DNA from 3 places in the Paenibacillus sp. NPDC058898 genome. Region 3 is predicted to be linked to each of the others. Evidence: riboswitches for the same ligand, from Rfam matches in the RefSeq annotation. Region 3 holds a riboswitch; each other region holds the start of a gene.
What was found. A riboswitch is a leader RNA that binds a small molecule or an ion and turns the genes downstream of it on or off. The one in region 3 is predicted to bind ZMP and ZTP.
Positions count from the first base shown of each region.

Region 1: linked by a shared signal. The riboswitch ahead of ACOZB4_RS09405 (bifunctional 5,10-methylenetetrahydrofolate dehydrogenase/5,10-methenyltetrahydrofolate cyclohydrolase) and the one ahead of purT (phosphoribosylglycinamide formyltransferase 2) in region 3 are both predicted to bind ZMP and ZTP.
Region 2: linked by a shared signal. The riboswitch ahead of rpiB (ribose 5-phosphate isomerase B) and the one ahead of purT (phosphoribosylglycinamide formyltransferase 2) in region 3 are both predicted to bind ZMP and ZTP.

Region 1 covers NZ_JBMOSM010000003.1:227,248-235,078, reverse strand. Annotated here, with positions in the region: gene ACOZB4_RS09435 (SRPBCC family protein) at 1-446, opposite strand, end outside; gene ACOZB4_RS09430 (ArsR/SmtB family transcription factor) at 480-797, opposite strand; gene ACOZB4_RS09425 (DUF1801 domain-containing protein) at 822-1,160, opposite strand; gene ACOZB4_RS09420 (hypothetical protein) at 1,408-1,692, shown strand; gene ACOZB4_RS09415 (GTP-binding protein) at 1,926-3,134, shown strand; gene ACOZB4_RS09410 (YolD-like family protein) at 3,610-3,861, shown strand; ZMP/ZTP riboswitch at 3,970-4,049, shown strand; gene ACOZB4_RS09405 (bifunctional 5,10-methylenetetrahydrofolate dehydrogenase/5,10-methenyltetrahydrofolate cyclohydrolase) at 4,115-4,963, shown strand; gene ACOZB4_RS09400 (LacI family DNA-binding transcriptional regulator) at 5,279-6,271, shown strand; gene ACOZB4_RS09395 (glycoside hydrolase family 32 protein) at 6,451-7,831, shown strand, end outside.
Region 2 covers NZ_JBMOSM010000005.1:161,354-169,184, forward strand. Annotated here, with positions in the region: gene upp (uracil phosphoribosyltransferase) at 1-345, opposite strand, end outside; gene glyA (serine hydroxymethyltransferase) at 690-1,940, opposite strand; gene ACOZB4_RS15630 (TIGR01440 family protein) at 2,031-2,615, opposite strand; gene rpiB (ribose 5-phosphate isomerase B) at 2,701-3,165, opposite strand; ZMP/ZTP riboswitch at 3,280-3,361, opposite strand; gene ACOZB4_RS15640 (low molecular weight protein arginine phosphatase) at 3,452-4,039, opposite strand; gene ACOZB4_RS15645 (manganese efflux pump MntP family protein) at 4,094-4,657, opposite strand; gene ACOZB4_RS15650 (L-threonylcarbamoyladenylate synthase) at 4,739-5,884, opposite strand; gene spoIIR (stage II sporulation protein R) at 6,104-6,799, opposite strand; gene ACOZB4_RS15660 (hypothetical protein) at 7,070-7,597, shown strand; gene ACOZB4_RS15665 (FtsW/RodA/SpoVE family cell cycle protein) at 7,721-7,831, opposite strand, start outside.
Region 3 covers NZ_JBMOSM010000003.1:9,409-17,239, reverse strand. Annotated here, with positions in the region: gene ACOZB4_RS08525 (GNAT family N-acetyltransferase) at 554-1,075, shown strand; gene ACOZB4_RS08520 (YdcF family protein) at 1,222-1,854, shown strand; gene ACOZB4_RS08515 (ATP-binding protein) at 1,865-3,307, opposite strand; gene dapA (4-hydroxy-tetrahydrodipicolinate synthase) at 3,551-4,450, opposite strand; gene ACOZB4_RS08505 (LysR family transcriptional regulator) at 4,562-5,437, shown strand; ZMP/ZTP riboswitch at 5,501-5,581, shown strand; gene purT (phosphoribosylglycinamide formyltransferase 2) at 5,663-6,823, shown strand; gene ACOZB4_RS08495 (MATE family efflux transporter) at 7,145-7,831, shown strand, end outside.

The DNA of each region.
Region 1 (7,831 bases), 220 kb from region 3:
ACCATTGGAGCCATTTCATCAAATGCTGCTTGTTCTTCTGCAGTTGCGTTGACAGGGCCACCCTGCATTGTTAGCGTTGTTTTTCCATCGGCTTCTTCAAGTGTGATAATATTAATAATTTCAAGCGGCCAGCTTGCGTTAAAAGGTGCACGTATAGTGTTACCTTCTTCATCAGAGAATGATTGGATGAATACCAGTTTTTCAGGAACTATGACTTCTTGATATACAAATTTACCCCACATGGCTTGGGTACCATCTGGCGACTTCTGACAACCTAAGAACATACCACCTGGACGTACATCCATTCTAATAACATCTAATGAAAACCCTTGAGGACCCCACCATTTACCGAAGTGTTCTGGATCCGTCCAAACTTTAAAAACCAGTTCTCGAGGGGCATTGAAAACACGGGTTAGAAGTAAGCCACTTTTGCTTTGCTCGGTCATTTGAATTCCTCCTAATATGAAAGGTTGCGGCTGCTACCCTTTCTTTTGTAATTTGTCTAAATAATCCTCAAGTTGATCTAAGCGCTGTTCCCAAATACCGCGGAACGATTCCAACCATTCGTCCATCTCTTGTAGCGGTTCAGGTCGTAGTCTATATATCCGTCGATTAGCCTCTGCCTGAACTTCTACCAATCCTGCTTCATGCAATATCTTTAAATGTTTGGAAGTCTGCGGCTGCCGGATTTTAAGGCGATCAGCAACCTGACTGACAGTTAAGGGACCGTCTCGTAATAGTTCGACTATCTGCAATCGGTTAGGTTCGGCTAGTGCGTTCAAAGTTGTCTGTTTCATATGACCTTACCCCCGATCTTGTTATTACAACGAACTCGATGCTTGAACTAAAAGTTCTGCTAGCAGCTCATAGCATGGGGTATCATCTTCTCGAATTTTAAGCCATTTTCGTTCGGGTGGACCATCGAAATTTTTGGGGACTTCTAGATTTGTTGTGTTCATGATCATAAAGGCGATTGCATCTTTTGATGGTGAAATCACAGCTGCATATTGTCCGTTCTTTAGAAAATGTGGCTTTTTGTACTGAATTCGTTCTTCTACTTCCGGAATTGCTTCTTGGACCATGTGTCGAAGCTTGTTACTGACGTCTACTTGCCAAGGCAGACTAAGGTTTTCGATGAACGAAATTACTTCTTGGCTCATATCTTGCCCTCCTTATTTGTGAATATTAACCAACGATTGGTTACAATATACCATGATGAGAATATTCTTGTAAAGGAATATTCGGAAATGAATCTTGCCTTTCCTCAAAGGGTTAGTAACTGAACGTAATTTGACAATAAAGTGAGCACAATTCGAGAGTAGTTTAACCGTATGTTGAGCATCACATGATAGTTTTACCGTAATGCTATGTAAGCATAGAAAAGGCGAGAATGACACGCACGGCTGCATGAACGCGACATGCAACCGTGGCGTAGATCTTCTCGCCTTGCGTTTTTCGTTATTAATTTTTAATACTACTCTTCTTCTCTCCTCATTTGATAGTGATGGTGATAGTGGTGATGGTGATGATGATGGATCATATGATGGCCTGATGGAGAACTATATGGATGAAAATGGGGGTGATGCTCATGACCGTGACCATGATGATGATGATAAGGCTGAGGTTCTCTTTGTTGAGTTTCTTGAAGGTTATAGTTTTGTTGATTCATCGAATTTCTCCTTTTCGTCTTGAGATAATTCATATTATGTATACAAACGATTAGTGACACTTGACCATAAGAAAATGGGCTACCAAGATAAGTTAAATGGTGAGGAAATAAACCTCCGGTACCTAAGTGCCGGAGGTTTATTTTGCTGGCCGGATCATTTTCTGCACGGAAGGATTGACAATTCGCTGAAGGAGATATAATATCATACCGTATAAATCGTAATTATTACGATTAAGGAATGGAGGAAGTTCAGTAGATGAATAACAACAATAAGATTCCAGTTACCGTACTCAGCGGTTACCTCGGATCAGGCAAAACGACCGTGTTGAATCATGTGCTTCATAATCGTGATGGATTGAAGGTTGCGGTCATTGTGAACGACATGAGCGAAGTGAATATTGACGCGGATTTGGTTCGAGGGGAAGGGAGCCTGTCCCGAACGGATGAGAAGCTGGTCGAAATGTCCAATGGCTGCATCTGCTGCACCCTCCGGGAAGATTTGGTGCAGGAAGTTCAGAAGCTGGCACAAGAAAACCGTTTTGACTATATCCTGATTGAATCGACGGGGATTAGCGAGCCCGTGCCTGTTGCGCAGACCTTTGTTTATCCAGATGAGGTATCCGGTGTACAGCTGTCCGACCTAGCCCGGCTGGATTGCATGGTGACGGTTGTAGACGCGAACCGATTCTGGAAAGACTTCTCTTCGGGCCAAAGCCTGCTCGATCGGAAGGAAGCGCTTGGCGAAGAGGATACACGGGAAGTCGTGGATCTGTTGATCGACCAGGTTGAGACGTGTGATGTGCTGCTGTTGAACAAATGTGATCTGGTAAGCGATGACGAATTGGCCAAGGTGGAAGGCATACTTCATAAGCTTCAGCCAAGCGCCAAAATCATACGTACCGTTAAAGGACAAGTCGCACCTGCGGAAATTCTGAATACCGGTTTATTCGACTTTGAGAAAGCCAGTCAGGCCCCCGGCTGGATTCAGGAGCTTCAGAAGGAAGAGCATGTGCCAGAAACGGATGAATACGGCATCAGCTCTTTTGTTTATCGGAGAAGAAGACCGTTTCATCCGGAGCGGCTGGCCGCATTCATGAGTTATTGGCCGGAAGAGGTCGTACGCGCGAAAGGGATCGCTTGGCTGGCAGTGCTTGAGGATGTTGCGGCAAGTCTAAGTCAAGCGGGTCCTTCGATTCAGTTCGGGCCAGCTGGATATTGGGTGGCTGCTTTAACCGAGCAGGAACAGCAGGAGCTGATTCAGAGTGAGCCGGATGTGCAGCGAAAATGGGATGCCGTCTGGGGGGATCGGATGACCGAGCTCGTGATGATCGGGATTGGGATGGAACAGTCACTAATCGAGCAGGAGCTGGACGATTGTCTGTTGACCGAGCAGGAAATGCAGCTGGATTGGTCGACGTTTAACAATCCGCTGCCATGGATGGCCATCGAAGAGCTATCACTGTAAGGTTATATTTTTTTGATTAAAATTAATCGTAATAATTACGAATGGATAAAGAGCCACTTGAGGGCTTTACAGGTTTTCTAGAATATAATCCCCTTTGCGTAGACAGTGCTGAAGAAGAGCGCTACAGTTTACTTAAGGGGATTTTTGTCATGGAAAAGTTCAAAAGAAGAATACGAAAGAAGCAGGGGAATATGCAGAAATTCATCATTTAAAAACTCAATTGCAGGAAAAGTTATTACCCTGTTTAGAAAGCGCCCTTCAGAAGGACGGGGTTTAAAAAAATCATTTAATGATGTGGTCAATCTATTTATCTGTCCAGAACTTATACCTATCAAGTCCAGAGCACCTGTTTTGTATTTGTTGTATAATAGGAAGAATAGGAAGAAGATTCCCAATTCATGTTTCGATGATAGCTTTAACGTATTTCAGAATGTAATGCTGACGCATGAGCAACATCAATCAGGAGGACAAGGAAATGGCAAAAGCAAAGGTTCCAAAGAGACCCACTAGAGATGAGTTTGTACTGGAAGAACTCGGAAATCAGCTTACGGAAGCTTACCAGGAGGAATCGGTTATCGTGCTGACGGTCTGGGGAAGAGAAGAGGCGGTCCGCGGGCAAATCGATCAAATGGACTCCCGAACAGGGAAGGTACATATGAAACAGAATGGCGTTATTACGAAGGTTCCTTTTATGGACATTATGGAAGTGAATTATCCGAGAGACTAATCAGAATCATGTGTGCTTCCCGCAAATGAATCAAAGAGATTGTGATTTAAAGCGGTCGGCTTCATACCCGGTAGCGCGATGTCCAAAGTCGTGGTATATTAAAAAAAGTTATCTATGTGTTACTGGCGTAGCTTGGGGTACCAAGAGGGAGCACATAGGATCATATGCCGTACGCCTGGGCAAGAGGTAAGGAGACGATCAGTCGCCTTGCCTCTTTATGTTTTTTAATACAATGGCGAAGGAGCGGATTAGCATGAGTAAGGAACCCGTAATTTTAGATGGAAAAAAGGTATCCGACGATATCAAGACCAAGCTGGCTGTAAAGGTACAGGAATTGAAGTTGCAGGGGGTAACGCCTTGTCTGGCAACGATTCTGGTTGGCGATGATCCTGCTTCGGCGACCTATGTGCGGATGAAGGGAAATGCTTGCGAGCGGCTTGGCATCATATCCAAAAAAGTGGTACTGGAGACATCGACAACGACCGAGGAGCTGATTGCTGCGATTCAAGAGCTGAACGAGGATCCGAATGTCCACGGTATTCTGCTGCAGCATCCGGTACCGCATCATATCGATGAACGGGCAGCCTTTGATGCCATTGACATTAAAAAAGACGTGGATGGAGTAACCACGCTCGGTTTCTCGCAAAATGCGTTTGGTTTTGCCGATTATCCGTCTTGTACGCCTGCTGCGATTATTGCGATTATGGATTATTATGATCTGCCGATCGAAGGGAAGCATGCCGTGGTGGTCGGACGCAGTCCGATTCTGGGTAAGCCGGTATCGATGAATCTGCTTAATCGCAATGCTACCGTTACGATCTGCCACTCGAGAACGAAGAACCTTGGGGAGATTGTGTCCCAGGGAGATATCGTGGTTGCGGCCGTAGGCAAGCCTAATTTGATTCAAGGGGACTGGATCAAGCCGGGAGCCGTCGTATTGGATGCCGGCTATAATCCAGGCAATATCGGCGACTGCGATTACGATGCCTGCGCGAAGTTGGCATCCGCAATTACACCAGTACCTGCCGGTGTTGGCCCCGTTACGATTGCTACATTGCTGAAGCATACCGTCGAATCGGCTGAGCGAACCGTGCAAGGTTAACAGTAACCATGTAATAACGGGATAAGGCACGGTCCATTTGCGCGTCCCGAAAGGGGATTTGCATGAAGAATCCCCCTTTGAATCGCTTCGTTCCTCGCTAGAATCTGGAACGCAGAAAAGTATTGCCCATCAAATGCTCGGGGTGGAGTCTGCATTTCACGGATCCCTGGAAGTCATGGTATAGTTAGGAAAAAGCAAAATCGAAGGGGAGAGATTCATGCACAAACAACTCATTTCCAGTTGTGCTGCGGAGCAAGGAGCTGTGGAGGATAATCTGTTCGTTGCAGCGCCGCAAGCGGCTCCCGGGAGCACCGAATGAAGAACACGATTGCAGATATTGCCAAAAAAGCCGGAGTTGCCAAAAGCACGGTCTCCCGTTTCTTAAACGGAGGTTCTGTCAGTAATGCAACACGCCGTAAGATAGAGCTGGTCATTCAGGAAACCGGCTATATTCCGAATTCGTTCGCACAGAGCTTGAAAGCGAAAAAAACCAGCATGATCGGCACCATTGTGCCGCGTCTGGATTCATTCTCAGCATCGCAGACCGTTGCCGGCATGGATGAAGAATTAAGGAAACACGGTTATCAGCTTCTCATTATTAATGCAAGCCAGGACTTATCCAGGGAGATTGAAGCGCTGTATGATCTCGCCAGACAAAAAATATCTGGCATTATTTTATTCGCCACTCAGGTGACGGAAACGCATCTTGCCGCGATTAAAGAGATCGGCATCCCCGTCATCCTGCTCGGACAACAGCATAAGGATGTCCACAGCATGATATATAACGACTATGCCGCAGGTTATGACATGGGCCGATATGTGCTGTCCATGGGACACCGTCATATATCTTATATCGGCGTGACGGAAAAAGACGTTGCTGTCGGAGTTCAGCGGAAGGAAGGGTTTCTGAAGGCGTTAAGCGAGTATGACGAGGTGGAGGCGGTTCTCTATGAGAGTGGGTTTAAGATGTCGGATGGTGTAAAGACCGCATTGTCCATTTTTGAGTTGAACCGAACGCTGCCAACTGCAATGGTCTGCGCTACCGACAACATCGCGTTAGGCGTTATGAAAGCGGCTCATATGAAGGGCATCCAGATCCCCAACGAACTCTCCGTTACCGGATTTGGCGGATACGACGTTACCGAGGTAATTCATCCCGGATTGACAACGGTTAAATATGGATATTCCCAAGCGGGCCACCTCGCCGCTCAGCATATCATAAAGCTGGTCAACGACGAGCCTGTGGATTTCCTGACGGTCATGAATTGCGATATGATTCATCGGGAAAGCGTTGACAATCTAAAATAGGTATTTTATACTGGAAAAAAGGAACCGGTTCCAATACTGCTTTTGCTTGGTATTGGAGCTGAGTTCATTATTTTTAACCCTGATTGGAACCGGTTCCGTTATAAATGGGTTAGGCTGATGTTCACGCATAGCATGATCAGTTTGTTTTTTGAGAAAGCCTATATACAAGGAGAAGAGACATGGACAGAGAACGGAGATACCGACGCCTGGATCAGGCCTCTCCTGAAGAGATTGCCTCCTTGAAGGAGCAAGCAAAACGCAGCGAATGGAGGCAGAGGTTTCACGTACAGCCCATCATGGGCTTGCTGAATGACCCCAACGGATTTTCTTATTATAACGGGAAATACCACTTGTTTTATCAATGGTTTCCTCTGGGCACGTTTCACGGCCTGAAATACTGGTACCATACCTCCTCCACGGACTTGGTGCACTGGCAAAACAAAGGCATCGCCATTGAGCCCGGGTACTCGCATGATGCATATGGCGCCTATTCGGGAAGCGGGATCGTGAAAGACGACAAACTGTATCTGATGTATACCGGGAATACCCGGGATGAGGAATGGAACAGGCATTCTTATCAATGCATGGCCGTGATGGACCGTGTTGGCACCATCACGAAGCTCGATAAGCCGCTGATTGACCGTGTGCCGGACGGATATACCGAGCATTTCCGGGATCCGAAGGTATGGAAAGACGAAGACCTGTTCCGGTTCGTCATCGGCGCCCAAAGGGACGATCAAACAGGAACGGCTGTCGTGTATGAATCACCGGATTTGCTGGATTGGTCATGCAAAGGGGAAATCCAGACCCGTCTTGAACATTTCGGCTATATGTGGGAATGCCCCGATTATTTTGAACTGGAAGGACAGGGCGTGCTGCTGTTTTCGCCGCAGGGGCTGAGTCCGCAAGGCGACGAATTCCGGAACGTTTACCAATCTGGCTACATCGCGGGCAAGCCTCTGGATCGGGGGACGCTGGAGTTTGAACACGGCTCCTTTTACGAACTGGACAGAGGTTTTGATTTCTACGCACCACAGACCATGGTGGATGAGAAAGACCGGCGCATCATGGTAGGCTGGATGGGCTTGCCGGAGGTCGTCTATCCAACCGACTCGCATGGCTGGGCGCATTGTTTGACGCTTCCACGTACGCTCTCGTTTCGTGAGGGTAAGCTGATTCAGCTGCCTGTCCCCGAGTTGGAACTTCTTCGTGAGACGACAGCTATGGAAGCAGCGGATACGCTTTACAGCGAAGTGAAGAGTTATGCAGGGGTTGAGGGAACCGTATTCGAGATGACATGTGAGTTTCATGGGATCGAAGCGGACGTTGTTGGCATTGAATTTCGAGCTGGCGAAACGGAGCGGACCGTCATCTGGTATGACGCCGTCAGGCAAAAGGTTACGCTAGATCGCTCATCATCGGGTGCAACGATTGTGAGTGATTACGGAACGACACGTACCTGTATGCTGCATGCCAAAGTAAACTCAATCAAATTTCATCTCTTTGTGGATATTTCTTCGGCAGAAGTGTTCGTCAATGATGGCGAAGAAGTGTTTACGA
Region 2 (7,831 bases), on a different contig from region 3:
ATAATATTCAACAGGCTGAAGCGTTTCGGGGTCACGGAACAATCCGACATGCCCTACCTTTGCTGCAGGAAGCAGCTTGACAACTCCATCCAGCATGCCTAGACCGGCGCGCAGGATCGGAATCAAGCCGAGCATGCGGCCGGAAATGACTTTGCCTTGGGTTTCAGCTACCGGCGTCTGCACGGATATGGATTCAAGAGAAACCTCCCGCGTAATTTCATAAGCCATCAAAGTCGCGACTTCGTCTACCAATTCGCGAAAGTCTTTTGTGTTAGTCCGCATATCGCGGATAAATGTAAGTTTGTGTTGAATCAACGGGTGATCACAAATCACCAATTTTCCCATGTCTGGTCCCTCCGGTTTGAGTACAAATGTTATTTCAATATGGGCGTAAAATATTTGTGAGCTCCATAAATCCTGTCTATTATATCATTCCCTCTAGTCAATTGACACCTGCACGGGTCATGTTTTATTCCATGAGTTTTTGACCTTATAACTAAACCGGATCTCCTTCTGCCCTGAACCTAGGTTTTCCATTCTCGCCTATATTGATGCTAACCGCGAAGCTACCTGACTGGGAAAATGAGAGCATAGCAATCTGGCCAGAATGTTTATAGCTCCTAAAAGGACCCCACCTGCATCAGGCGGGGTCCTCTTATAATAGGCCTCTTACGCGGAGGAAACTGTGATTAATATTTCATTTCAGCATAGAGAGGGTATTGATCTGTAAGCTCAGCCACCAAACGACCTGCGTTTTCAAGCGTTGCCTCGTCTTTCGGCTGCTTCAATGTCATCGCAATAATTTTCGCGATTTTCACCATCGCCTGCTCATCCATACCGCGGGAAGTAACCGCAGGGGTACCGATACGGATACCGCTCGTTACGAACGGGCTGGTTGGATCAAACGGGATGGCATTCTTGTTCACGGTAATCCCGATGGAGTCCAGAACTTTCTCCGCGTCTTTACCGGTGATGTCCAGATTGCGGGTATCCACCAGCATCAGGTGGTTATCGGTTCCCCCGGATACGATATTCAAGCCTTCCTCGATCAGAGTATCTGCCAGCACTTTCGCGTTCTTCACGACATTCTCTGCATACGTCTTGAAGGACGGATCCAATGCTTCGCCAAGCGCAACGGCCTTGGAAGCAATAACATGCATGAGCGGGCCGCCTTGGGAGCCGGGGAATACCGCTTTATCGATCGCTTGCGCCCAAGCTTTTTTGCACAGAATCATACCGCCGCGAGGTCCGCGAAGCGTCTTATGCGTCGTTGTCGTTACAAAATGGGCATGCGGAACCGGATTCGGATGAAGACCTGCCGCAACAAGACCGGCAATATGAGCCATATCAACCATGAACAATGCGCCAACGTCGTTCGCGATGGCAGCAAGCCGTTCAAAATCAATGATGCGAGGATAGGCACTTGCACCCGCTACGATCAGACGAGGGCGATGCTTGAATGCCGCTTTGCGAACTTCGTCGTAATCGATCAGGAACGTATCTTCTTGCACGCCGTAGGCAACAAAGTTGTACAGAAGTCCGGAAGCGTTAACCGGGCTGCCGTGAGTCAAATGGCCGCCATGGGCCAGGTTCATGCCGAGCACGGTATCTCCAGGCTTCAGGGCTGCCAAATATACCGCCATGTTCGCTTGGGCACCGGAGTGCGGCTGAACGTTGGCATGCTCGGCTCCAAACAGTTCTTTGGCACGGTCACGGGCGATATCTTCCACGATATCCACACGCTCACAGCCACCGTAATAGCGTTTGCCAGGGTAGCCTTCCGCATATTTATTCGTCAGCACCGTCCCCATTGCTTCCATAACCGCTTCGCTAACAATATTCTCAGAGGCAATCAGCTCAATGTTGCTGCGCTGACGCTTTAGCTCCAAATCCATCGCTTCCAATACAGCCGGGTCACTCTTCCGCAAATGTTCCATCATGTTCATATCCTCCCATAATCAATCGTTATTTTTTCTTGCAAAGTCAATACTACAAGTTCTCATAATTAAAAAAGCGAGTTCTCATTTGAATCAATCGCATAGTGTGGAATCATCCCTCTGCTCGAGCCGGTACACCGCGCGTTCTCCGCCAATCAGCTTCGGACGGGTATAAGCCGCGGTTACGCGCGCCTTGCCGATATAACGCTCGGTCGGTCTGAACGGAACCGCTACTCGCCGCAAATGCATGCCGATCAGCGTCTCGCCGATATCAACTCCCGCATGTGCTTCAATCGATTCCGCAAGACAAGGCTCCTTCATGCTGCGGTAAGCCGCGGAGGCCATCGACCCTCCCGCTCCCGGAATGGGAACAGCCGCCACTTCCGTCAAACCCAGCCGCTCGAGCAGCTCGCGTTCCATGACAAGCGCACGGTTCAGATGCTCACAGCATTGATAAGCCACCGCGAAACCGAATTCCGCTTGGACCTCGGCAATGCCCTGAAGGAGCTGCTGCGCCGTTTCAAGAGCGCCGCCTGTGCCGATCCGGCGTCCGACCACTTCACTGGTGCTGGATCCGATGACCAGCACTTTACTAGGTCCTAACACGGCCGCTTCGGCCAGTTCGCGGACCATACGCGCTGTCTGTTCGTTCAAGGAAACCTTGGAGATATCCGTCATGTCACAGTCCTCCCGATGATTTTTTTCACAGAAGATGCTTCAATCCCATATCACGATAGCCGCAGCCGTAAATTTACGCGTTCACTTATCGCGACTCATTCTTCAGGTAACGCTCCTCGATGGCCTTGATCTTGTTCACACGGCCGATATGGCGCTCGCCATGACTGAAATCCGTTGTCAGCCATGCGCTGACGATTTCAGCAGCAAGTCCGGGACCGACAACACGCTCACCCAACGCAATCACGTTGCTGTCGTTATGCTCGCGCGTCGCTTTGGCCGAGAACACATCATGTGTCAGCGCGCAGCGAATGCCCGGCACCTTGTTGGCTGCAATGCTCATGCCGATCCCCGTACCGCAGATCAGAATGCCGCGATCCGCTTCACCCGAGACTACCTTCTCGCACACAGGAAGGGCATAATCGGGATAATCCACGGAATCGGAACAGCCGCAGCCCAGATCCTCCACCTCGTGTCCAAGACCCCGAATGACTTCCACGATCTCCTCTTTCAGACGAATGCCGGCATGATCCGTACCCAATGCAATTTTCATCTATGAAAAACCCCCTCGTATGTTCGCTTTTGCGTTTTAGCTTGTTTCATTATAACCCAAATCGGGCGCAAAAGACGAAAAAAGAGCAGTCGGCGCACGTATGGTGCTCCAAATGCTCTTTGCCCAGGCGACCGGCCGTATATTCCGATGCTCCATCGTGGTTTCATCCACTTCGTCGCCAGTTACACCGGATCATTGTTTTTCAACTTCATCTTAAAGCAATACCATGTGAAAGGCAAGTGGCTTTTTAGCCCAATGCTAGGCTTCATATCGTTCAAAGCAAGACTTAGTTATGCCGATCCTTCTCCAGCTTGTCCAGGAGACGGAACAACGCCGTCCGAATCTCTGCAGCCGTCGCTTCATATTCCTCCCGCGAGCCTCCAAAAGGATCGGAGATATCGAAGCTCGGAATGCGCTGGCGCAGCTCGATCAGACGCTCCCGGTCACGGTCGCTGACGTCGCGGCCCAGCGATCTGGCCAGCTCAAGCGCCGCATACAGACTATCCTGCTCCCGCAGATCATCCAGCACCCGCCTGTCATCCTCAACAAACTCTTTCAGCGTATGCATCTTGTCTGCGGCGTGCGGGAACTGCCTTATAGCATACTGCTTATGCGACTGGGTCAACGTCAGGATCAAGTCTGACCACTCCACCAGATTCGCAGTCAACGGTTTGGACACCAAGCGTTCCTGGATATCCTGGTCTCGTAGTATGGACTCCGCATGATGGGACACCGGCATTCCATCCACGGCCGAGACACCGGCGGACTTCGTTTCCAGCGGGATGCCCCGTTGTTTGGCAAGCTTGCGCAGCATGCCTTCAGCCATTGGACTGCGGCAGGTATTTCCTGTGCAGACAAACAGTATATTTTTCACGGTCCCGTTCCTCCCGTTAGTAGGTTCTTTGGGGTTATTGTAACAAATATAACGTCAAAAGATAAACATGACACCAAATATAACCAAAATGAGCCCACCCAGCATTTCACCGTACTCCCCCAGTCTATTGCTTACCTGACGGCCAAGCAGCAAACCGAGAATGGACAGCAAACCGCCCACGATCCCGAAGGAGATCACGATCAACAGTACATCATCCACAAACATCCCGAGTGAAACGCCTACCGAGAAGGAATCGATGCTGACGCTAAGCGAAAACAGCAGCATGCCTAAAAATGCGGTAGGATGTATTCGCTGTCCTTCTCCACCCCGCCAGGCGTTATACATCATATGTCCGCCTAACAGAAGCAGCAGCCCGCCGGCCGCAAGCCCTGTGACGTGACCCAGTAACATGCCTACATAGCGGCCGGCAAATAAGCCCAGCAGCGGCATCAGCATGTGAAACAACGCGATCATGAAGCTGATGCCCAGCATATGGCCTAAGCGCATGCCGCTTCTCATTCCGACTCCGATTCCAAGCGAAAATGCGTCTAGACCGAGTGCAACCGCCATCAGCAGAATCGCCGCAAGCTGTCCCGATTGGACAGACGCCTCCAGCATGCCCATTCCCCCAAGTCCCATGGTCTTGTACAACATATGCGGACAAGGGGTAAATGATGCCAAAAGCGTTCACTCGGCGGGTCAATTCACATCGATGATGTGGTGTCCCGCGGCCTTCAACAGCCGGTTCATGACGGCTGCCCCGAGGCCTTGCTCCGGGCACGCTTCGGCCAGAATGAAGGTCGCGCCTTCGTCATCGAATCGGCGCAGGCCGGCGTACAGCCGGCGGGCCGCTTCCTCCGGCGCGGCCAGGCTGCCGAGCGAGACGGCAACGTCCGCGTGGTAGTGACCGATGTGCTCGTCGAATGACAGCACGCCGGTCACCTCCCCGCGCCGGCCGGCCGCCTCAAGCTCGGCCGCGATGCGTGCCGACACCGCGTCGGCACGCGGGCCCTGCACCACGCACATCGCACCCTTCGGTGCGTAGTGCGTGTACTTCATGCCCGGCGAGCGCGGCGCCGGGCTCCCCGCCTCCCCGGCGGCGCGATGCAGCGCCGGGTCCATGCGCACGCTTGCCGCAACTGCGGCAAGCTGCTCCGCCGTGACGCCGCCCGGGCGAAGCACCGTGACGGCCCCGTCTTCGCCGACTTGCACGACCGTCGACTCGACGCCCACCCCGGCCGGGCCGCCGTCGAGGACGCCGTCGATCGCCCCCGCCAGATCCTCCAGGACATGGCTGGCCAGCGTCGGGCTTGGCCGACCGGAACGGTTCGCGCTCGGCGCAGCCAGCGGACGCCCGGCGGCGCTGATCAAAGCCAGCGCCACATTGTGATCCGGCATCCGTACGGCAACGGTATCGAGACCTGCCGTCACGCGAGGGGAAACAGCACCCGGTTTAACGGGCAGTACCAGCGATAGCGGCCCAGGCCAGAACCTTGCCATCAGCGCCCGTTCCGTCTCATTTACATGAAGGACCAAACCGTCAAGCTGAGCTAGCTCCGAAATATGCACAATCAACGGATTGTCCGACGGCCGGCCTTTCGCGGCAAAGACGCGCTCGACCGCTTCTGTATTGCCGGCGTCCGCGCCAAGCCCGTAGACCGTTTCCGTCGGAAAGGCCACCGTTCCGCCGAGCTCAAGCACCTGCCCCGCTTCCCCAAGCGCTTGCTTTGCCTCATTCTCCAAACTTAAGCTCTCCCTAGAGAGCGAGTTCGAGACGTGCCACACTTGGGTTGATTTTGCACCAACCTGGCGGAAGCCGTTATCCCGCTGCTGGTTAGGTTCCATGCCGTTCCCGTTCTGTTCCATTCCTATCCCAAACTTTCTGTATATGAAATATATAAACTCCAGTGCGAGTTTTACCTATGTCCCAAAAATAAAAAGCGCTTTTCGTTCTTCAGTCCCGTGCCGGTTCTCATTCAAACCAGTCGCGCCAAAGAGAAAGCACTCTTCTACTTCAAAGTTTATCATACCCGATCAGGATTGAAAATCAACTCGCTCATAATCTTAGAACAAGCTTACCACCCAGTTCCAAATGCCACGAAACATATCCCACAAGAAGAAGCGGACCTCCGGTTCGCTATCGCCTGCGTTCTTCGGAGCTTCCTCTTGGGAAGTTTCGCCAGCCTCAGCAGAAACCGTTTGGATACCTGTGTCAAGAGGCTGCGCCGCCGCATCCCCGCTGCCGCCATCGATGAAACAAAGCGGCGGGAACAGGACACACCACCAGTTCTGCCCTTGACCTTCTCCTAAAGAAATACGCAGCGCATCGTAATCGCCGGCCGGATACACCGTGCCCCCGTATAACTTCGTCGGGAACGGCACGACGCCAAGCTCTACGGTGTAACTGTACGTAATCCCTCTTTTCTTCAGCTCTTCACCCACCAATTGGCGGATTTCCGGAAGATGCTGCCGGGTTAATGCTTTGGCGTCTTCCAGGCTTTGCGGGTTCTCCAGCTGCAGGACCCAAAGCTGCATCTGCTCAACGACCGCGTCACGAATCTCTCTTTTGACGAGCTGATCGGACGGGGTATCTGAATTCGCGAGAATGCGAAGCCGTATCGATTCTTGAGGGATCGGACCTCCAACAACGGAAGCATCAATCTGCTGTCCTTCCCAAGCCATGATGACCATAAACATGCAGGATAAGAGCACAACCATTTTTTTCACGATAATACGGAGGGTTTCACTATAATTTGTCATCTCGGACAACCGCCTCTCTATGAACGAAACTCTATGATGCTATCAGTATGTCCGGTATTGAGAGATTCAAACGTAGATAACATTAATTTTCAATTTTGAACTTATACACGCAATAAATAATAGCATTATAAACAATATATAGAATTAAGATATAAAATTTGACAACAGTAATATTAGTTGTTACTATTTTTATATAAAGTAAATATGTTCCAAATAAGGAGGATAGTTCTTTATAATTAAAAATAAATTAGAAGAAAGAGGTAGATTTGTATGAATACAAAAAAAATTATAGTTGCTACTATGATGGCTCTTTCAGTGACGTCCATCTCTACTACTTTTGCCGCTGAGGTTGAGTTAGTTAACCCCCAGAATACTCCTGTATCAACAGAAACTACTATAAGTCAATCTATTACTGATATTGTTCCTTACGGAACTAGTGCCCCAACTTCCCACTGGAATTTGGGCAACGGCCCTTATGATGCACAGTTCTCTTCTTTGTATAATATTTTATATACTAATTACTATTTTACTCCTAATTCAAATGGCGAATTGTTTATGAGAGGACGCATTTGGGAAGAAACGGGTAATCCAAGTGGTAGCTACAAATACAAAATTATATGTTTTGACGCTTCGACCAAAAAAGCTGTTACTGAAACAAGTGGAACAACCAACGGAAACGGTTCAGATGTAAATATCCGTTTCTATAACCTCGACAAATCTAAGAATTACTACTTTGGGTATCAAAACCTTGATGGTTCCTGGTCAACTCTTGGGGGCTATACAACAATTTCACGATAGTAAAGAAATCGTTTAACTTACATCAACTAAATTAAACAAAGACCCGAAAACAGGACTAAGTAAACTGTTTTCGGGTCTTTTTATTTGTAATATATTGTTAGCTTATATAACTCGCTTTCACCTTTATTTAGCTTTTTTAGTCTCTGGTAATTCTTCATCAATTTCTTGTCCATGTAGCCTCACACTCATGGCAACTCCAAGACTTGCCATATTGATTATAAGCGAGGTTCCCCC
Region 3 (7,831 bases):
GGGGTAGCGCAGTGAAGGAAGAAACGCTGCTTCAGCTATTGGACGAGTTGAATCAGCAATAAACATTCTATCTGGAGAGACCATGCACCTTCCCGAGCATGATACCGAGCTGTTCCGGACGGGTTCTAAGCCAAGGGAGATTAGCGCTTCGTGGCCTTCCATGTAAGAACTTATTGAACTGCTTGAGGGTCAGGTCCAGCGGATCGAACACAGGTACAGGGCGCATCTGCACGAGACGGTTTTATCTCCCTATACAACCTCCAAAGGTTTAAAGTTAACCAGGGTAGAAGAATTCTTAAGCTTTTGCTTATATCATGAAGGCATGCATTTTGATAAAATGAAATCGATTCTCAGCCAAAATAACCGGGAATTTGACATATTATGAAGGAGTCTTATAATTTAGGGCGAATATATTCGGAGTAGTCTGTACAGTGAAAGAGGGTGACCCGGCGTTATCAAGAAAGATCTGCATATACGGCGAATCGCATTTGCCTCTGTATTGAAGTGTGAGGAATGAGGACACTTAAATACAACTTGAAGAGGAGCTAGGCAAATGGATATCGTTACCGAAAGATTAGTGATTCGCGAGTTTGAACCAGATGATTGGCAGGATGTTCTGCAGTATACATCCGATCCGGTGGTGATGCATTACATGCCTGAGCCGGTGCATACGAAAGAAACGGTGAAGCAATTTTTGGAGCAGAACAAGGGCGAAAAAGCTCATCATTATGCGGTTATGCTGCAGGAAGATCAGCATGTGATTGGTCACATGGTGTTTCATCCATGGTTTGGCGAACATACGTATGAAATCGGCTGGGTGTTTAATTCGACCTATCATCGTAGGGGGTTTGCCACGGAAGCCGCCAGAGCTTTGCTTCAGCACGGCTTCGAGGTATTGGGATTGCATCGAATCATTGCGACATGCCAGCCCGAGAATACACCTTCGTACCGGGTGATGGAGAAGCTGGGCATGAGGAGAGAAGGCTATTTTCAACAGTGCATCCCTCGTGGCGATATTTGGTGGGATGAGTATTCCTATGCTATGCTAAAGTCTGAATGGCGTACTATTTCATAGTTCTGATGTTTTAACATGCTGTGCCCAATGTATCTCTCATAACAATGAGGTGCATTGGGCTTATTTTTTCAGAAATCTGTGAATAAGGGCGGCTTGCTTAGAACGGATGACTTAGCTAGATTAAGAGTGGGCGTTGGAGGTGCAACATGATGCGAAATATGCCCGCGAGGGAAACTGGGGGCAGAAGAAAGGGTATCGTGATTCGAGTTATGCTGGGACTAATGGGAATCCTGCTGATTTATACGATATATGTGGGCAGCACGATTTGGAACTACGCACAAAGAATAGTAAATATCCCGGCTGATGCAGCAATAGTGCTGGGGGCTGCAGTATGGGAAGGAGAGCCTTCGCCTGTTTTTCAGGGACGCATTGATCATGCACTATGGCTGTATGACCGTCAGTACGTAAACAAGCTGATATTTACAGGTGGACGTAGTTCGGATGATGAACTTGCTGAATCGGAAGTCGCCAGGCAGTATGCCATCGAGCATGGTGTTCCAGAGAGCGATATCCTTATCGAAACGGCTTCGAGGATCACCGAGCAAAATCTGCATTATGCCAATAAGGTAGGAGATTCAGCAGGGCTGTCCTCCTACCTTATTGTAAGTGACCCGCTGCATATGAAGCGGGCGATGATGATGGTAGAAGATTTGGGGCTGGAAGCCAATCCTTCACCCGCATCCCGGAGTGCGTATCAGAGCCTGAGAAGCAAAGTCCCTTTTTTAATCAGAGAAGTCTTTTATTATGTCGGTTATCAACTAGCTGCACCATTCCGATAATATGTATGCGTTATAAAGCCGGTAAATGGATCGTAAAGGTTGTCCCGTGATCAGGTATGCTCTCTACGTTCATCGTTCCGCCATGATTATGAATAATGTTCTTGGTAATCATCATTCCGAGTCCTGTCCCGGTGTCTTTGGTCGTAACAAAGGGCTGTCCCAGAGATTGGATCTGCTCCTGCGTCATTCCAACCCCTTCATCCTGCACGATAATTTGAACCTCTTGAGAATTGTGCAAAATGTCTAAGGTAATGGTACCACCTTGATTCATCGCTTCCATGGCATTTTTTAGCAGATTGATGAATACTTGCTTGAGCTGGTTTACTTCACCCTGAACGAAGACCGGAACCCTCGGATAATGAGAGATGATCTCGATATTTTTGAGGGCAGCTTGAACCTTCATTAGCGTAATGATCTGTTCCATAATGGCAAACACGTCGATGGGTCCGCTGATGTGAACGCCCTGCGGTTTCGAGAGCACCAGGAGTTCATTGACAATGAGCTCGATGCGTTTGAGCTCCGATTCAATGATTTCAAAATAAAGCTCGTTGCTGCGCTCCGCGGAGCGCAGCAACTTCACGAATCCATTAATCGAAGTTAATGGATTCCGAATTTCATGGGCAATGCCGGCGGCTAACTGGCCGGCGGTAGTCAGCTTCTCGGATTGCATCACGCGATCCTCTTCCATCAGCTGCTCTGTGATGTCTTTGAAGATCCCGACCGCCGCTTTCTCGCCTTCATAATTTATGATTAACGTGAACCCGTTGACCATTTTCTCTTGTCCGTCCAGACAGCGTATCAGATAATTGACGCTTCCGATCTCTCCACTTTCGGCATACCTTGCCCTTCGTTTGAATAGCTCGTTATGGTATGATACGTCAACGATCACATCAGTTGATATCCCCAGGATGTCACGGGGATGAGCTGCGTTAATAAGCCTGAGTGCCGCTGAATTAACATAGTGCACAATGCTTTTCTTGGTTATGAATACGGAGAGGGGAAGCCCCTCCAAAAGCTGCAGAAATGAATTTTCATCCTCATTAAGCTTTTGTTCCTTCAGCTCAAGCTGCTTCATTAGTTGTCTCAGCAAGGTTCGATCTTCGAATTGTACCAAATAGTCACGGCGACTTTGCTCGAGGTCCTGCTTAACGCTGATACGTACACTCAGGTACACTTCACGATCGGATGGATGGTGGTAAATATATTCAAACTGGGTTATGGATTGCTGATGATCTTGAGCGGCACTCGTGTTCTGAACCACTTGATTGAATAATTCGCGGAAGCTGTTTTCTTCTTGCGGCGCCCCGGCAGTTAGCTCCTGCTGTGTGTATCCCAATAGATCACATAGTGCCGAATTCACATTGAGAATCGTTCCATCAAGCGATACCATTGCCATTCCGATTACAGATTGTTCAAAGGCAAAATCATGATTAGGGCTGGAATAGGGCAGCACTGCAAATCTCCTTTCAAAATTTTGGGAGGATTGAATGTACCCATATTATAAGTGGGTCGAAATCATTCATCAATCCTTTAAAGCGATAGATCTAAGCAGGAATTTCATACTTTTGCATAAATATCTGCATCATCTATCACAATTGTCCTGAATTGAAAGTGTGCATGCCCCATAATATGAATCTTTCAGCTTAAGAATGGCAAGGCAGCGAGTACGCCTAGCCGTTCTCGAGGAGAAAGCAGGTTACACCGAGAAGTCGGTGTTTTTCAGTTGTTGAATTGCGTGATCTAAAGATAGCTTAAGCTTTTCCGTAATGGGTCCCATAGGCAGTCGAAGGGTGTCCGATGAGATGATACCCTGCTTGGCAAGCAACCATTTTAGCGGAGCGGGATTGGATTCTTCAAACAGCTTACGAATGTAGGGAAGCAGGCCTTCGAACTCCATTTCGGATCGAGAGTAATCTCCTTGGGCAGCTAATTGAAACACCCGAATGAAAACCTCGGTATTCACATTGGCCGATGCCAATATTCCACCAGAGGCTCCATGAACCAGCATTTCATGAAAGAGGACATCGTTGCCGCATAGAACGGGCTTCGTATCGTAATGAGATAGGCTTCTCATGTGCTCCGTACTCTCAGTGCTATCTTTCATCCCGATCACGCCGGGGATCTCCATGATTCTTCTTATGACATCAACCGGTAACCGGATTCCAGTACGCGATGGAACTTCGTACAGAATTACCGGGATCCCGACCTCGGCGACCCTTCGGAAATGCTGCAGAATGCCATCGATCGAAGGGCGACTGTAATACGGCGTGACGACCAATACGGCATCAGCACCGATATGGCCTGCCAGTTCCGTTCGCTTTAAGCTGGATACCGTATCGTTCGTACCTGTACCAATGATGAGCGGCAATAGCCGTCCGCCCAAACTCCCCCGCGTTTCCTCCACAACCTGCACGACTTCCTCCCAAGCAACTGTCGGCGCTTCACCGGTCGTTCCGTTGATGACCAATCCCTGAATATCGTAGGATAACAAACTCTTCAAATAATGATGATAAGAAGGAAGATCCAGTTCGTAATCCTGTAAAAAGGGAGTGATCACAGGAACAAAAATGCCATGCAGTTCTTGCTGACTCAACATAACCTTTCCTCCAATTCATGAGTGATGGCTATACTTTAACATGGGAATTAAGATCGGAGTTATCTATAATAATAGATAATTACTATCAATATTATTGATAATGAGATAGCGATGGAACTCATCTACCTGCAAACCTTCAGGGAGGTTGCGATTCGCCAGAGTTTTACGAAAGCCGCGAATGAGTTGGGTTATGCTCAATCCAGCGTAACCACCCAGATTCAGAAGCTGGAGAAGGAATATGGCGTCAAGCTGTTTGAACGTTATGGCAGAGGCTTGCGCCTGACGAAGTCCGGCGAGGAGCTGCTTAAGTATGCCGTTCAAATGCTGGATCTGTTCCAGCAGTCGAAGGAAAAGCTGACCATGCAAGGCGGAGGCACCTTATCGATCGGAACGATAGACTCGCTGGCCGCTTATTTTCTTCCGTCCGTCATTCACCAGCTGAAACAAAGGCATGAAGATCTTGTCATCCGCATACAACCGGATCGTGAAGATAGCATTATCAGTAAGGTGAGAGAGGGCGAGTATGATCTCGGTCTTATTTTGGATAGAAAACCAGAGGACTCCTCCTTGAATTGGATCGCCATTCGGGAAGAGCCCCTTCTGCTGATTGCCCATCCGAATCATCCGCTTCTTGTTAAACCTGTCATAGAGCTAGAACACCTGGCTGATGCCGAATGGATTATGCCCGAGGATAGTTGTAATTACCGCATGATGTTGGAAAAGGCGCTGCGTGCTAGCGGAGTTCCAATGCGAATAGGCCTGGAATTGGGCAATCCGGAGGCAATCAAGAGATATGTGATGTCCGGTACGGGCATCTCATTATTGCCGAAGATGGTAGCAGAGGAGGAAATCAAACGTGGTGAGCTTGCGATTCTTCCCTTTGCGCATTCCGACATTCGACTGGACATTCAGTTGGTTATTCACCCCAAGAAGTGGTTTTCTCAATCGCTGAAGGATGCGATCGATATGTTGAAGTCTAAATCCTAATGTCGCCTTATGGTGATATTGCAATTAACGGGAAGATTCAGTATGATTTAAATAACAATGTATAGGTTTATGTGTGACTGGCGCAGCATGGGGGACCATGAGGGAGCACATAGATGACAACGGCCGTACGCCTGGGCAGAGGTAGGGGAAGCTTATTTCCCTTACCTCTTTATTATTTTCTGATTCTATAAGTCTCTGAAACTACGAAAAGGGGATAAAACAACGATGTTAAAAACGAAGAAAATACTGCTGCTAGGTTCGGGAGAACTGGGAAAAGAAGTCGTGATTGAAGCACAGAGACTGGGTGTGGAAACCATAGCCGTCGATCGTTATGCCGACGCTCCTGCCATGCAGATTGCCGATCATAGCCATGTCATCGATATGCTGGATGGGGAGAAACTGCGCGCAATCATTGAGCAGGAGAAGCCGGACCTGATCGTACCTGAGATCGAGGCGCTGGCTACCTCGGAACTGGTTAAGCTGGAGGAAGAGGGGTACCGGGTTATTCCTACTGCCAGAGCTGCAAAGCTTACGATGGACCGAGAAGGGATTCGCCGGTTAGCTTCAGAGGAGTTAGGGCTGCCTACTGCGGGCTATCGATTTGCCGATACTTATGAGGAGTTTAAACAGGCTGTTCTGGAAATGGGGTTTCCATGTGTAATTAAACCTCTGATGAGCTCCTCAGGTAAAGGCCAGAGCGTATGCCGCTGCGAAGGAGATATCGAGTCCTGCTGGAACATCGCCATGGAGGGCGGCCGTGTGCAGAACGGAAGAGTGATCATTGAGGAATTCATTATATTCCAGTCGGAGATCACGCTTCTGACCGTTCGTTCCGTCAATGGAACAAGCTTCTGTGCGCCAATCGGACATATTCAGGAGAGCGGGGACTATATCGAATCCTGGCAGCCACACAATATGTCGGAAGAGCAAATCGAGGAAGCTAAAAATATTGCAAGGAAGATTACCGATGAGCTTGGCGGTTATGGATTGTTTGGGGTTGAATTGTTCCTGACTGAGGATAAAGTGTATTTTAGCGAGGTGTCTCCGCGACCGCATGATACCGGGTTGGTTACACTGGTCACGCAAAATTTATCTGAATTCGCGCTTCACGTCCGTGCCATTCTTGGGTTTCCGATCCCGGAGATCGAATTGATAACGCCAGGAGCCAGCCGTCCGCTAAAAGCGGCGAGAGAGCTGGAGAATTATACAGTTACCGGCGCCGAGCAAGCACTGGCTGTTCCGAATACGCAGCTGCGCATTTTTGGGAAACCGGTGACCAAGATCGGAAGACGGATCGCAGTTGCGTTGTCAACCGCCGGCACAGTGGGGGAAGCCCGTTCGCGTGCGAAGCTGGCTTTGGATAAGCTTGCTGTTGAAGAAGCATAAATCATCGGGATTCCATTGATATAGCTCATTATATTATGTTGAAAAGGTCAACCGGAATAACCGGTTGGCCTCTTCTGTTATGGAAAGATCATGGATCAAAATCGGCTACAAACGGTTCAAATGCTGATAACCTGTTCTTGTTTTAGTTTTGATGATAAATATGCAGAAATTTATGTTCTTTCATGATAAGATACACAAGAATACAAACGACCCTCACCCATTATAATGTTCTTAATGCGATGCTCTATAGGCATATTTAAAGCATTATAATATCAATTAAATATAAAGAGGAACGTTTAAGGACGGCATAGGAGAATCTACATGAGAGACATGACGCAAGGAAGTCCGATCAGGCTGATCATTATGTTTACGATACCGCTTTTGATCGGAAATATTTTTCAACAATTTTATAATATGGCGGATACCCTGATCGTGGGGCGGACCATTGGTGTGAACGCACTTGCGGCTGTGGGCTCGACGGGCAGTATTTTGTTTTTTGTCATTGGCTTTGCCCAAGGCTTGACGGCAGGTTTGTCCATCATAACGACGCAGCGCTTTGGCGCTAAGGATATCGCGGGCGTTCGAAAAAGCGTGGGAACAAGTATATGGATTAGTCTTATATTCACGGTGTTCCTTACCATTGTGAGTGTCATATTCACGAGGCCTGTTCTCGTCATGATGAACACTCCAGCAGAAATCTTGGATGATGCTTATTCGTATTTAATCGTCATTAACTGGGGTGTTGGCGCAGCCGTTCTGTTCAACTTGCTGGCTAACCTGCTCAGAGCACTTGGGGACAGCCGGACGCCGCTTCTCTTCTTGGTGGTCGCAAGCATTCTGAACATCGTACTTGATCTGTTATTTATTCTCGTATTCAAGATGGGAGTAGCCGGAGCGGGGCTTGCTACGGTGGTATCGCAGCTGTTCTCCTGCCTGCTCTGCTTATTATACATTCACAAAAAGGTTCCGCTTCTGCAGTTTAAGAATGCCGATTGGTCCATCGATTGG